DNA from 3 places in the Arthrobacter sp. HLT1-20 genome. Region 1 is predicted to be linked to each of the others. Evidence: riboswitches for the same ligand, from Rfam matches in the RefSeq annotation. Region 1 holds a riboswitch; each other region holds the start of a gene.
The links. A riboswitch is a leader RNA that binds a small molecule or an ion and turns the genes downstream of it on or off. The one in region 1 is predicted to bind thiamine pyrophosphate.
Positions count from the first base shown of each region.

Region 2: linked by a shared signal. The riboswitch ahead of thiC (phosphomethylpyrimidine synthase ThiC) and the one ahead of ACX80Q_RS02375 (ECF transporter S component) in region 1 are both predicted to bind thiamine pyrophosphate.
Region 3: linked by a shared signal. The riboswitch ahead of thiD (bifunctional hydroxymethylpyrimidine kinase/phosphomethylpyrimidine kinase) and the one ahead of ACX80Q_RS02375 (ECF transporter S component) in region 1 are both predicted to bind thiamine pyrophosphate.

Region 1 covers NZ_JBTNDR010000002.1:238,248-242,629, forward strand. Annotated here, with positions in the region: gene ACX80Q_RS02365 (energy-coupling factor transporter transmembrane component T family protein) at 1-58, opposite strand, end outside; gene ACX80Q_RS02370 (ABC transporter ATP-binding protein) at 55-1,581, opposite strand; gene ACX80Q_RS02375 (ECF transporter S component) at 1,584-2,225, opposite strand; TPP riboswitch at 2,270-2,387, opposite strand; gene ACX80Q_RS02380 (beta-N-acetylglucosaminidase domain-containing protein) at 2,589-4,382, opposite strand, start outside.
Region 2 covers NZ_JBTNDR010000003.1:106,236-110,617, reverse strand. Annotated here, with positions in the region: gene bioD (dethiobiotin synthase) at 1-169, shown strand, start outside; gene ACX80Q_RS03055 (hypothetical protein) at 196-534, opposite strand; gene ACX80Q_RS03050 (hypothetical protein) at 541-693, opposite strand; gene ACX80Q_RS03045 (hypothetical protein) at 913-1,110, opposite strand; gene thiC (phosphomethylpyrimidine synthase ThiC) at 1,343-3,145, opposite strand; TPP riboswitch at 3,140-3,247, opposite strand; gene ACX80Q_RS03035 (hypothetical protein) at 3,373-4,077, shown strand; gene ACX80Q_RS03030 (recombinase family protein) at 4,373-4,382, opposite strand, start outside.
Region 3 covers NZ_JBTNDR010000006.1:10,505-14,886, reverse strand. Annotated here, with positions in the region: gene obgE (GTPase ObgE) at 1-698, opposite strand, end outside; gene rpmA (50S ribosomal protein L27) at 845-1,099, opposite strand; gene rplU (50S ribosomal protein L21) at 1,162-1,470, opposite strand; gene thiD (bifunctional hydroxymethylpyrimidine kinase/phosphomethylpyrimidine kinase) at 1,868-3,472, opposite strand; TPP riboswitch at 3,455-3,553, opposite strand; gene ACX80Q_RS05075 (Rne/Rng family ribonuclease) at 3,663-4,382, opposite strand, start outside.

The DNA of each region.
Region 1 (4,382 bases):
GGTTTGCACGTGCCAGCCACGCCGTGGAACGCGGAGTGGCGATGATGTCAACGCTCATCGCCGCACCGCCCCATCGAGTGCGGGCAGGCTGCCCAGCACCAGCTGATCCCCACCCAGCACGGCGCTGAAGGCTGAATCGTGCGTCACGGACACCACGGCTGTCCCCGCATCCAACAGCTCGGTCAACAGGGATGCCAGTTCGGCCCAGGTGTTGGCATCCTGGCCAAACGTTGGCTCATCCAGAACCAACACCTGCGGACTGGCCGCCAGAACTGTGGCCACGGAAAGACGCCGCTTTTCACCTCCGGAGAGCGTGAACGGGTTGGCGCTGGCCAAATGCTCCAGCCGCAACCGCGTCAACAACCCATCCACTAAATCCCCACCTCGCCCCAGCAGTTTTGGCGCAAACAACAGCTCCTCGCGGACAGTGCCAGCCACAAATTGGTGTTCGGGTTCCTGAAACACTGTGCCGATGCGGCTGATGAGCTGGCGACCGCGCCACTTCAGCGGAGCGGTTCCGGCTCCGCGGGCCAGCGACTCCGTTGCCTGCAGTTGCCCGCCCACGGGAGCCAGTAGGCCCGCCAGAGTCAGCGCCAGCGTTGACTTTCCCGCCCCATTGGGGCCCGTCACGCTCAGTGCCTGCCCTGCACTGACACGCACGGACGGAACCACGGCTGCTGGAATCGCCGGGTGCCGGCGCCGTCCCTTGGTGCGGGAGACGGCCAGGCTGTCCGCCTGAAGCAACAGCGTGCGCCCGGCGTCGTGCATGGATGACGCCAGCCTGGGCCGGACCGCCGGGACGTAGCCCGGCACCCAGATCCCGGCAGCCGTCAGCAGGTCCCGGCTTTGCGCCAACACCGCGGCGGGCGGGCCGTCAAACAACACCCCGCCAGGCTCACCCAGGGCGGCAGGGGCCAGGACCACAATCCTGTCCACAACCTCCAGCCACACGGAAACCCTGTGCTCCACCACCACTAGGGTGGCGCCGGATTCGTCCAGGCTCCGGCGCACTGCGTCGCGCACCTCCACCACGCCGGCCGGGTCCAGGTTGGCTGTGGGCTCATCCAGCAGCAACAGGCCCGGTTGCATGGCAAGCATGCCGGCCAGGCCCAACCGCTGTTTCTGCCCGCCGGACAAGGACGAACTGGCGTGGTCCAGCGGCAGCTTCAGCCCCACAGACTCCAGAGACGCCGACACGCGGCGCCAGATCTCATCCCGCGGGACAGCCATGTTTTCGGCACCAAAGGCAACGTCGTCACCAATCCGGGAGAGCACCACTTGGGCGTCCGGGTCCTGCTGCATGAGCCCTGCCCGGCCGCGTGATTCAGTAGCCGGGCGGCCGTCAATGAGAAGCTCACCAACCTCGTTGGCGCCCTCCTCATCCCCCAGCACCCCGGCCAGGGCGTGCAGAAGCGTTGACTTGCCAGCACCCGAGGGACCCAGCAAGAGGACCCGCTCTCCCGGAGAAATCTCCAGGTCCAGGTCATGCACAGCCTTGTTGCTCCGGCCCGCATGCTGCCAGCCCCAACCTTTGGCACTGATCCGCGCCGGGGTTGCCCCCCGGTTCGCCGCGGCAGCCATGCCTAGACCGCTCGTTCGCTTGCGGCGCCACGGGAGGGCAGGTTGGCCAAGGCTCCCGTGCGTGCCAGTCCGCGCACGGCCAGCCAGGAGACCAATCCGGCAATGATGGCGCCGGAAATCATCGCCAGGACCACATAGACGAGCTTCCATTCCATGGCCCAGGCCACATTCCAGACTAGGGAGTCGTTGATGCCCATGGCCAGGCCTGCCAACGCTCCGGCCAGCAGTGCCACAATCAGGCTGAACTTGCGGTAGCGGAACAGCGCGAAGCCCAGCTCGGCGCCGAGGCCCTGAACCAGCCCGGAGAGCAGCACGGTGAAGCCAAAGTGGGTGCCCAACAGGCCCTCCACACTTGCGGCAATGAGTTCACAGTAGAGCGCCGCGCCGGGTTTGCGGATGACCAGGCCACCCAGGACGCCGGCGATCAACCAGCCACCGCCGTAGAGTGCACCAATGGGCGGAAAGGCGACGGTGAAGGCGCTGATCAGGCCGTAGCCGGCGGACCAGAGCCAGAAGATGACGCCGATGGCGACACCCAGAACGGACACCACAACAATGTCCACCACGCGCCACGTGGATTTGCGTGCTGCCGGGTTGTTGGGGTTGCTTGGTGCGGCGTTTTCGCTCGCGATTGACTTGCTCATGTTTCCTCCTTCGCAGGAGGGGCGGCCGGCGGACTTTCCGCGCAGCCGAAGAGAACTCGACTCCCTTCGCCGGTACTAGCCGGAGCAGGTTCGAGGGTCTGCGGCGAACCGCACTCTCAGCGCCGGTACCCAAGGCGGGTAGACGCTCCCCTGTCGTGTTTGAATTGCGGCTTCAGTTTACCCCCGCCCCATGCCCAGCACTAATGTCCCCGTGTGACATGCCGTAATGCGCCTGGTTCGCAGGTTCTTGCGCCGAGGTAGCCGGTTGGGTTTCGCTGCGTGGATTAACGACGGCGGGCGGGCACCGGATGGATTTCCGGTACCCGCCCGACGGGCAAGCTGACTGCTACTTGCTGCCCGCTGTTAGTGGTTTGCTGTCCTGCGACGGTTGACCGCGAACACGGCGCCACCTGCCAGCAACAACAACACTGCCAGTCCACCGAACAGGGCGGTGTTGGCGCCGGTGTTGGCCAGGTCGTCCGCAGCCGGGGCGCTGGTTGCAGCGGTTGCCGTGCTGCTTGCCGGGGCGGTTGTTGCGGCCGTGATGGTCAGCGCGGCACTGAGCTGGCGGGCTTGCCCGTCAACTCCCACACCATCAATGACAATGCTGTGCTGACCGGGAGCAACACCTGCCGGCAGGGTCACGCTCAAGGTCACAACACCCTGAGCATCCACCGTGGCGGTACCCAAGACAATCGGGGTGGAATGCAGGGTGAAGCTAGCACTCGTTTCCGGCTTGAAGCCATCGCCAGTGATGGTGAGCTTGCCACCGGCAACGACACTGCCAGCACTCAACACGATCCCACCAGCCGGCACCGACGCGCTCGGCGTCACACTCGGGGTTGCCGACGCACTGGGCGACGTGGACGGCGAGGCGCTCGGCGTCGCCGTGGGCGTGGCCGTCGCTGTCGGTGTGGCCGACGGCGTTGCCGAGGGCGTTGCCGTCGCAGTGGGCGTCGGTACAACATCGCCAACGTAGGGTCCACTGCCAACGGCGCCCGTGGGCCGCAATCCCAACTCGTAAACAACGGGCCCGGCAGCTGCGGCCCGGGCGGCCCCGGACTTGAACAGGACCCGAACGCCGGAGATGTTTACCTGCGTCAGTTGGGCTTCCTGGAAGCTGACCGCCGGGTTCAAGGCACCCACGGTGACCCATTCGTCGTCGGACTTGACCTGCAAATCACCGGCGATGCGCCCCACCACCGCCACGGATTGCATGGCGGCAGGTGCATCCAAAACGTGCGTCAGATGTGACCCGGCAACAGGCTCCGTGGCCGCCTCGAAGGCGGTGCTGATGGTGGCATCGAAGGCACTTGCCGGACCAGTCCCATTCGCGCCAGCCAAATCGGTGGTGAGCTTCTGGGTTGCTTCGAAGGCTTGGAATTCGCGGATCTTCACCCACTGGCTGCCCGCGTTGGCGGCAGCGGCCACCAAGCGGATGTAGCGGGCACTGACGGGGGCGTCAAAGTTCGCCTCGATGCGCGGTTTGCTTTGGAAGGTGCCGGCGGCGGTCCATGTGGCGTTGTCCGTGGAGTACTCAACACGCGCGTTGTAGATCATGTCGCCGGTCTGGGTGTCTGAATCGGCCTGCTGGATCAGCACCTTGCCCACCTGCTTCGTGGCTCCCAAATCAATCGTGACGGAGGAACCAACAGCCGGGGGAACGCTTGACCACCAGAGGGTGCTGGCGTTGCCGTCAACCATTTTGCCCGGGGTGTTCTGTTGGTAGGTGGCCATGGAGGAGGACGCGGTTGCTGGGAAGTTGTTGGCGGCGGCCACGGGAGTCAGCTTCAGCCAGGTGTTGTAGCGCCCCTGGGCAGCGGTGGTGAACTGCTCAAACACGCCGTCACCCACGGAGGGGACGATCTGGTTGGGCGTGATGCCGATGTTGTTCGGCCCCACATCGGGCACTGTGGCGCGCTTTGCCAAGGCCATGTCAGCATTGGCTTCGAGGGCTGAATCGGTCGCGACAACGCCGTTGCCGGACTTGATGGCAAGCAGCATGGAGATTTGCTTGTCCATGGCCGTGGCCCACTGTGCGGCCGCGTCAATCCACGGCTTGGAATCGTCATAGAAGCCCTTCATGGCCATGGTTGCCAGGGTTGCGGGGCCCGCCTTGATGATGGCCAGGCGGTCCTGCAGCGGCTTCATGCCCGC
Region 2 (4,382 bases), on a different contig from region 1:
CTCCTGGCCGGCAGCGCCGTCGAGCATTGACATCAGCAACCGCGAAAGCCTGCAAGGCACTCCGGGTGCCCAGTTTCTGGGATGCCTGCCGGCCGGGGCGTCGCGACTGGACCCCTCAACGTTCCGGCAGTTGGCTCACAACTGGCTGACACTACCCACGTGGGAATGATCGTGGCACAAGGGCCAGCCTAGTCGTTAGGGGACTCTGGCCTTGGCCGTCCCGGCCACAAGCACGGTGAGGCCGGGACGGCGGGTGCGTTCCAGTTCCAAACCAGCCTCCGCCAGCCCCCGGATGGTTCGTTGCGAGAGTGGCGGCAGCTGGGGCAGGACCGTTTTCGGAGATCGGGCCACTGCAACAAGAAGGGAAATTCTGTGCCCGCCACCGTGGACTTCCACGCGGGCGTAGTCGCTGTCGCATCTCCAGAGCAATCGATCCAGATCGCGGTACGGGATGGCCACCGTCTCCGGGCCCGTCGTGACTGTGATCCGATCATTGCCAAAACTGACGGCGCAGGGAACGGTCTTGCGGCCCACGATTCCCTAGAACAGATAGTAGCCCGGAAGCCCGATCAATAGGCCGAACACAATGATGATGAACCTGGCGCTGCCAAGGCGAAGGAGGAACGTGTCAAAGGAGATCAGCAGCATCAATGCCACTGCGCCACCGAGAAGGACCACTCCTACGATGATCATGGTCAAAGTTCGCATCGGCAGGGGGATCGCCGAAAAATATACCCGCGTTCCCGGGCTTGTATCCGCCCACGACGGAGCAACCCTGACAGGTTTCGCCTTCTTCGACGGTTTGCATGCACTAAACGTGATTCGGCTCAGAAGGCCAAGCCACATCCACGCCACGGCCGGGATGGCCCCCATTTGCACCAGAAAAAGTAAGCTGCGGGGCCGTTCAGGAAGTTACTTCAAAATGCTGCTGCCGCCAAACACCATCCAGTGCAGCAGCACCCCCGAAACGGCGGCACCTACAACGTGGAGAAGCACACCCAGCCAGGCGCGTTTCACGCCGAGGGTGAAATTGACGAACGCAAAACCACACAACCACCCTCCCAGCAAAGTCAGCAGGAACGGCAACAGGTCCATACCGTTGCCGGCCAACTACCAAGGCAACGCCAGTGCTACACACCCGAGGGCCCAAAACAGCGGGTATCGATAAAACCTTCGCGAAAGCGGGGCATTCGCTGGCGGATCAGTTTCAGTCAATACCTTGGACATTCTTCGAAGCACTCACTTTCGATGTGGATATGACCGATCATAATCCGTGTAGGTATATCCAACACCGACGATGGCCGGGACCGATATGTCACCGGTCCCGGCCATCGTCGTGGCTCTACGGCGCTGAAGGCAGCGAAAGCTCCGGCAGGTACACCTTGCCGCCCGTGGCTAGAAACTGTTGGCTCTTCTCACGCATGCCGGCGTACATATCGGCTATCGCTGCCTGGGACTCGGCGGAGCCGTACTCGTCCCTAATGTCCTGACTGATGCGCATGGAACAGAACTTAGGTCCGCACATGGAACAAAAATGTGCAGTCTTGGCCGGTTCGGCCGGCAGCGTCTCGTCGTGGAAGGACTCTGCAGTGACCGGATCAAGGGACAGGGCGAACTGGTCGCGCCAACGGAACTCGAAACGAGCCTTGGACAGGGCGTCATCGCGTTCCCGGGCGCCGGGATGGCCCTTGGCGAGGTCAGCCGCGTGCGCAGCGATCTTGTAGGTGATCACGCCGGTCTTCACATCGTCCTTGTTGGGCAGGCCCAGGTGCTCCTTGGGCGTCACGTAACACAGCATGGCCGTACCGTAGCGGGCAATCTCAGTTGCCCCGATGGCCGAGGTGATGTGGTCGTATCCGGGGGCGATGTCTGTCACCAGCGGCCCCAGTGTGTAGAAGGGCGCACCCTTGCACAGCTCCTGCTGGCGCTCAACGTTTTCCCGGACCAGGTGGAACGGGATGTGTCCGGGGCCTTCCACCATCACCTGAACGTCAAACTCCCACGCCCGCTGCGTCAATTCGGCCAAGGTGTCCAGCTCAGCAAATTGGGCGGCGTCATTGGCGTCGGCGATGGAGCCCGGACGCAGGCCGTCGCCCAATGAGAATGCCACGTCGTATTGTGCAAAGATCTGGCACAGCTCGTCAAAGTGCGTGTACAGGAAATTCTCCTGGTGGTGGGCAAGGCACCAGCCAGCCATGATGGCACCACCGCGGGAGACAATTCCGGTCACCCTGTTGGCGCTCAGCGGGACGTAACGCAACAGGACTCCTGCGTGAATGGTCATGTAGTCAACGCCCTGCTCACACTGTTCAATCACCGTGTCCCGGAAGATCTCCCACGTCAACGCATTGGCTTCGCCATTGACCTTTTCCAGCGCCTGGTAAATCGGCACTGTGCCAATCGGGACAGGTGCGTTACGGATGAGCCATTCCCTGGTGGTGTGGATGTCATCGCCAGTGGACAGGTCCATGACGGTGTCCGCACCCCACTGGGTTGCCCACTGCAGTTTGTCCACCTCCTCGGCGATGGAGCTGGTGATGGCCGAGTTGCCAATGTTGGCGTTGATCTTCACCAGGAACGCCCGGCCAATGATCATGGGCTCTGATTCCGGGTGGTTGATGTTGTTGGGGATGATGGCCCGGCCGGCCGCCACCTCGCTGCGCACCAGTTCCACGTCGCAGTTCTCCCGGATCGCGACAAATTGCATCTCGGAGGTGGTGATGCCGCGACGGGCATAGTGCATTTGTGTGGCGGACCGGCCGGCCAGGGCACGGCGCGGCTCAGGTACCAAACCCTTCCATTCGGCGGATGCGGCGCCCCTGCGCACGGCGGACTTGCCGTCATCGAGCAGGTTCCGTGTGCGTCCACGGTAGATTTCCGTGTCGTTGCGGGCACTGATCCACTCACGTCTAAACGGCTGCAGTCCCATCACCGGATCGCTGCCCGGCCCTGCGGTGCGGTACACCCGAAACGGTGCGTTAGCCTGGCCGTTGGGCGATGGCTCCAACGCGATTTCGGTCACTGGTACGCGAATTCCCGATTCCGTGTCCACGTCAAAAGCCAGTGAATGCGATTTCAGGGAATGCGTTTCAGCCTGCTCCAAACCCTTGATGGCAGGGGTGATTGTTGTTGCTTTGGGGTTCACAGATTGCTCACTTCCTTCGCCGGCATTACCCGGACAGGTTCAACGGTCGCAGGCTGCTTCAGCCTGATCTCAGCCCCTGCAAGGGCTCCCGTGTGGTCGGAAGAAACGCTACCACGCACCGCGGCCCACCATTTGCCACGTGAGCTCAACCGGTTCCACACAACACAACCTGGAAAGCGCTAGCATGAGGGCATGACTTTGGCAGCCAAACCGGCACTTCCGTCACTATGAGCGCCGCTGATCAGCCGCCGCTGGCGTTTCCCCCTGACTCGCCCGATATCAGGCTGTTGGTAGACCTCACCAGTCACGCCAGTGACCTCTCGGAGGCGTCTCACACTCTTCGTCTTGCGCTGGAAGCCGGTGAGGGGGAACCCCTCTGGTTCCCCCTCACAATGCAGGCGGTCACTGCATACGTCCGCCCCTTCGTCCTCTCGAATGTGCGTAAACGGCTGGATCAGATGCCCCAGTTCACCGGTATCCCAGCTGAGTTGCAGTCACTTCATGACACCATCCGAAAGTACCGCAACACCACGGTCGCCCATTCCCAATCCGACCTCACCATGCCCGTCGCGGTTGCACTTCTCAACGAACACGGTACCGTCCGCGACGTCCAGGGATGGACGCTCCAGCAGCCGATGCCTGGTTCCGTGGCCAATGACTTTGAACTCCTCATTGACGCCGTCCAGACGATCATCGAGGATGCAACAAGGCCCGTCGCGGACAGGCTTCGGGAGCGCTTTCGTGGCGAGTCCGCCGAAACGATCGCAGCATGGCCGAAACTCGAGTTCATCGCCGCCAGGGACAATGAATTCTCCGGTACCCGGCAACGCCCTAGGGCGCCGCGGTTCACAACTTATTGGCGGATCGACAGTGAAATTGTGCCCAGGGACGCGTTTCCAAACTCCCAGGGCAACGACCCGCTGCACAGATGATGTGCACCATCGGGAGGGCCATTGTCGTCTGGACCGGTCTTACGCTTCCTCATAGCGGTCATAGGCGTGTCAGTCACGCGCAATGAACTTCTCGGGTGCGAGCGAACACGCGTGCACGGCCCGGTACTCCTGAAGGTGTCGCCGGGGCAATCTAGGGGTTAGGGCGCAAATATTGGTAGATGGCTTGGCGGCTGACCACGAATTCTCGGGCAAGGGCGAATTTTGCCTCTCCGGCAGCGGCTCGTTGAATTGGTGCGCCTGTCTGCTCGGCGTTCAACATCTTGCCTCTGCCGTTCTAGGTGCCG
Region 3 (4,382 bases), on a different contig from region 1:
TGGCGCAGGAAGTTGTGGCCCAGGCCCTTGCCTTCGCTGGCGCCTTCGATGAGGCCGGGCACGTCGGCCATGGTGAAGCGGACCTCGCCAGCCTGGACAACGCCCAGGTTGGGGATCAGGGTGGTGAAAGGGTAGTCGGCAATCTTGGGCCGGGCCGCAGACATGGCAGCGATGAGGCTGGACTTGCCGGCGGACGGGAAACCCACCAACGCGATGTCGGCAATGGATTTCAGCTCAAGGACAATGTCGGCCTCTGAGCCTGCAATACCCAACAGGGCGAAGCCCGGGGCCTTGCGTTTGAGTGAGGAAAGGGCATTGTTGCCGAGCCCGCCCAGGCCACCCGCGGCAGCGACGTACTCCGTGCCGATGCCAACGAGGTCGGCGAGGACATTGCCCTCCTTGTCCTTGATGACAGTGCCATCGGGAACTTCAAGGATCAGCGAATTGCCGTCCTTGCCGTCGCGCCAGTCTCCCATGCCGGGCTGGCCGTTGCCGCCGCGACGGTGGGGGGCATGGTGGAAGTCAAGCAAGGTGGTGGTCTGGTCGCTGACACGGAAGGTGACACTACCGCCATCGCCGCCCTTGCCGCCGTCGGGCCCGCCCAACGGTTTGAATTTTTCACTGTGAACTGAGACGCAGCCGTGGCCGCCAGTCCCGCCGGATACGTGCAAAACAACCCGGTCAACAAAGCTGGCCACTGAAATCTCCTTGAATAGAACTTGGTTTGTGCGCACCAATTATAGTCCGATGCTGGACTAGGGCCTGATACCGGCCGAAAAGTGTAGCTGTGTTAAAAGCCAGTGGAGCGAGCCATGCGGCCCGCTCCACTGGAAAAGCTTTGGTATTAGACCGCAGCGACGATGTTCACAACACGACGTCCACGACGTGTGCCGAACTCGACGGCGCCTGCATCCAATGCGAACAGCGTGTCATCCTTGCCACGACCAACACCCTCACCGGGGTGGAAATGTGTGCCGCGCTGGCGAACGATGATTTCGCCTGCCTTGACAACCTGACCGCCGAAGCGCTTTACGCCCAGGTACTGAGCGTTGGAGTCACGACCGTTGCGAGAGGAACTCGCACCCTTTTTATGTGCCATTTGAAAATGCCTGCCTTTTTACTAAAAGATTCTAAAGTGGATCGAACTTCAAAAGCGCTTGATTAAGCGATTGAAGTGATCTTGACCTTGGACAGTTCCTGACGGTGACCCTGGCGCTTCTTGTAGCCGGTCTTGTTCTTGAACTTCTGGATGACGATCTTCGGTCCACGAAGATCCTCCAACTTCTCAGCCGTAACCTTCACATTAGCCAGGTCCTTCGCGGCTGTGGTGAGCTTGTCACCATCAACCAAGAGCAAAGCGGGCAGCTCAAGCGTGCTGCCAACTCCACCGGGGACGCGGTTCATGGTCACGTGGTCTCCGACGGAAACCTTTTCTTGACGGCCGCCTGCGCGGACAATCGCGTACACCACTGGGGAACTCACTTCTCTCGACGTTTATTACAAAGTTTTTGTGCCGGTAGGAATCATGATTGACATCTACCAACCGTATGCGCCCGCTGTTCAGAATAGAACGGGCACGGGGTGCATACTACGTGCCTCAACGCCGTGGACCTCAATGGAGTTCTGCCATGGAGTGGTTGCCCTAGGTGTTGGCGTAAGCACCGAAGATCAAGAATACGCTAACTCTGTCTCCGGGCGCAAATGACACTGATTACCCGCATTTCTGGTGGACGAAAGAACAAAGCTAAATTTGTTCGCCTGCCATAGAGGAGCGGGAAACCGTACTCACCAACTTTAGCGTGGATGTGGCGAGATTTTGCCATTTTGCCCCAAGACTCGCCGCGATTGTGCCCCAGAGCTGGTGGTGTTAATCACCCAAGGCCCCCATTGGCGCGGATTTGCGGGCTGAACTGTCCACGGTGCTACCTAGGATGCTGTGTGGGGCGGCAAAAAAGTCCACCTCATACTGGGCCGAGTGGGCAAAAGCGGCCCGCATGCCTTCGCGTTCCTGCGCCGAGCCGCGCCGCGCAGCTGCGTCCATGATGGCTAAGGCAGTTTCCGTGGCCTCGGCAAAGGCTTCGTCGGCATAGGTCTCCAACCAGCTCCCGTAGGGGTGCTTGCCCGGGAAGGACACGTAGTCCTGGTGCAGTACCCGGCCAACTTCTGCGTACAGCCAGTAGCAGGGCAGCACGGCTGCCACCACTTCGCCGTAGCTGCCCGAGAAGGCCACCCCTTGAAGATGGTCAACATAGTGCTTGGTGACGGGGCCCTGACGCAGCTCCGTGGGGTACTGGCTGAGCCAGTCGCGGTGCAAGGCCAGTTCAACGTCCAGGCAGTTCTGCGCTCCGCCAGCCCAGAACTTTTGTTCCGCCTCGGTGGGCGCCAGGGCGCTGGCCCGGGCAAGGACACGCGAATAGGTGCTCAGGTACAGCGCGTCCTGGGCAAGGTAGTAGGCAAAGTGGTCATGGTGCAAGGTGCCGGCGGCGAGCTCCTTGATGAAGTCGAGGCCAAAAATGGCTTCTCGCTGCTCCTGGCATTCGTGCCAGAGCTGCCGACTGAACGCATCCAGGCTCGGCGCCGCACTGTCCCACAAGGCATGGAAGTGGTTAATGGGGCCCGCCCCGGCACCCACCGCCAACTCGTTGGCGGTTTCCAGGGCGCCACTTAGCCAGGCTTTGGCGTGGCGCACACTGGCTGCCCAGTCCCCCGTCCGCGCCTGTAGGGTGGCCACGGCGGCAGAAAGCGAACAGCCTGTGCCGTGAGTGTTGGTGGTATCCACTCGCGGTGCCGTGAACACTTCAACGGTGCCGTCACCTTGCACGAGTGCGTCCAGGCACTCCTCCCCCGGCAGGTGCCCGCCCTTGACTAGAACGGCCACACTGTAGGCAGCCGCCAGTTGGCGGCCCTGTGCCAGGGCTTCGTTGAAGTTCTTGGCCTCCGGCTGCCCCAACAAAACCGCCAATTCAACAATGTTGGGCGTGACCAGGTGGGTACTTTCCAGCAAGTCCAACAGGGCCTGGCGGGCCGCCGGGGCCATGAGAGCATCGCCACTGGTGGCCACCATGACCGGATCCAGAACCACCACGGCTGGCCGCGTCCTGGCCAGCCAGGCGCCCACGGCCGCCATGACCTCGGCAGTGCCGAGCATCCCGATCTTCACGGCATCAATCACAATGTCGGCAGAAATGGCGTCCAGCTGTTCTACCAGGAAAGCAACCGGCGGCACATGGACGCTGCCCACACCGCGCGTGTTCTGGGCCGTCAAGGCTGTCAGTGCCGCCATGGCGTAGCCGCCGTGGGCGCTGATGGCCTTGATGTCCGCCTGGATGCCGGCACCCCCTGAGGGGTCTGAGCCGGCAATGCTGAGCACGCGCGGGTGCCTGACGCCCAGTGGTTGCCGGGAGCCGGGCCTGGCGTCCGGGGTGGGTGAAGCCAAAAATGGCGGGGCAGAAAGCAAGGTTTCCATGGACATCCCTTCGCCGGTGCTAGCCGGGCAGGTTCAACGGGTCTTTTCTCAGCCGGACCTCTTGTCCAGGCACCCCGTGTCGCTCCCCACCCTAAACCCCGCCTTGCCGCTTAAACGAAACTGACCCGCAATAAACGGCGAAAAACAGGCTCAAGGAGCGATTTTTCGGCGTTTTCTGCGGGTCAGTTGATGAGGGTTACAGCTCCGAGGCGGGAACTCCAACACCTAAGATGATCGGCTCGGAATTCCTGGCCGGCTTGGCAGCAACCGGAAGGTCCACGGCAGCACTGCTGTGCTGCACCGAACCCTGTGCGGGCGCCTGCGACTCACCGGTTTCCACTGCCATGTCCGCCCCACCCTGCGCGCTGCGGGCGCTGCGGTTGCGGCGTCCACGGCGTGAGCGTGAGCGGTTGTTGCCGCCTGCCTCGGCGGTGTCCGGCGCCGACTGCTCCTGTCCCGGGCTGGCCAGCTGGTCCAGCGCCTGAGTCAGCCCGGCCAAGGCCGCAGCCTGGTCGGCATTGCTGGTCTCGGCGAATCCGGAGCTTTCGCTGCGGTGGCCGCGGGGCAGCTCAATGGCTTCCCCGCCCAGGGTGAGTGTTGCGGCGTCGGACGCATCATTGTCTTGCTGCACCCGCTGCTCAGCAACGGGAGCTGCGGGAGCATCGTGCTCATGGTGCGACGCTGCAGCGGCTGCGGCAATGTTCGCCAAGGCAGCGCGGGCCTCATGGGCCTTTTGGGCCTTCTGGGCGTCGGTGGGTTCCTCGTGGTGGGCCTCCACCGGGGCGTGCTCAGCCTGCTCCGACTCGGGCTTGGAACGGTTGCGGTTGCGCTTGCGTTCGCTGCGCGTGGACCTGTTGGCCGTGCGGTCGCCGTCGCGCTGGTCCGCCGCCACCTTGGCCGCATGGGCCTGCGGGGA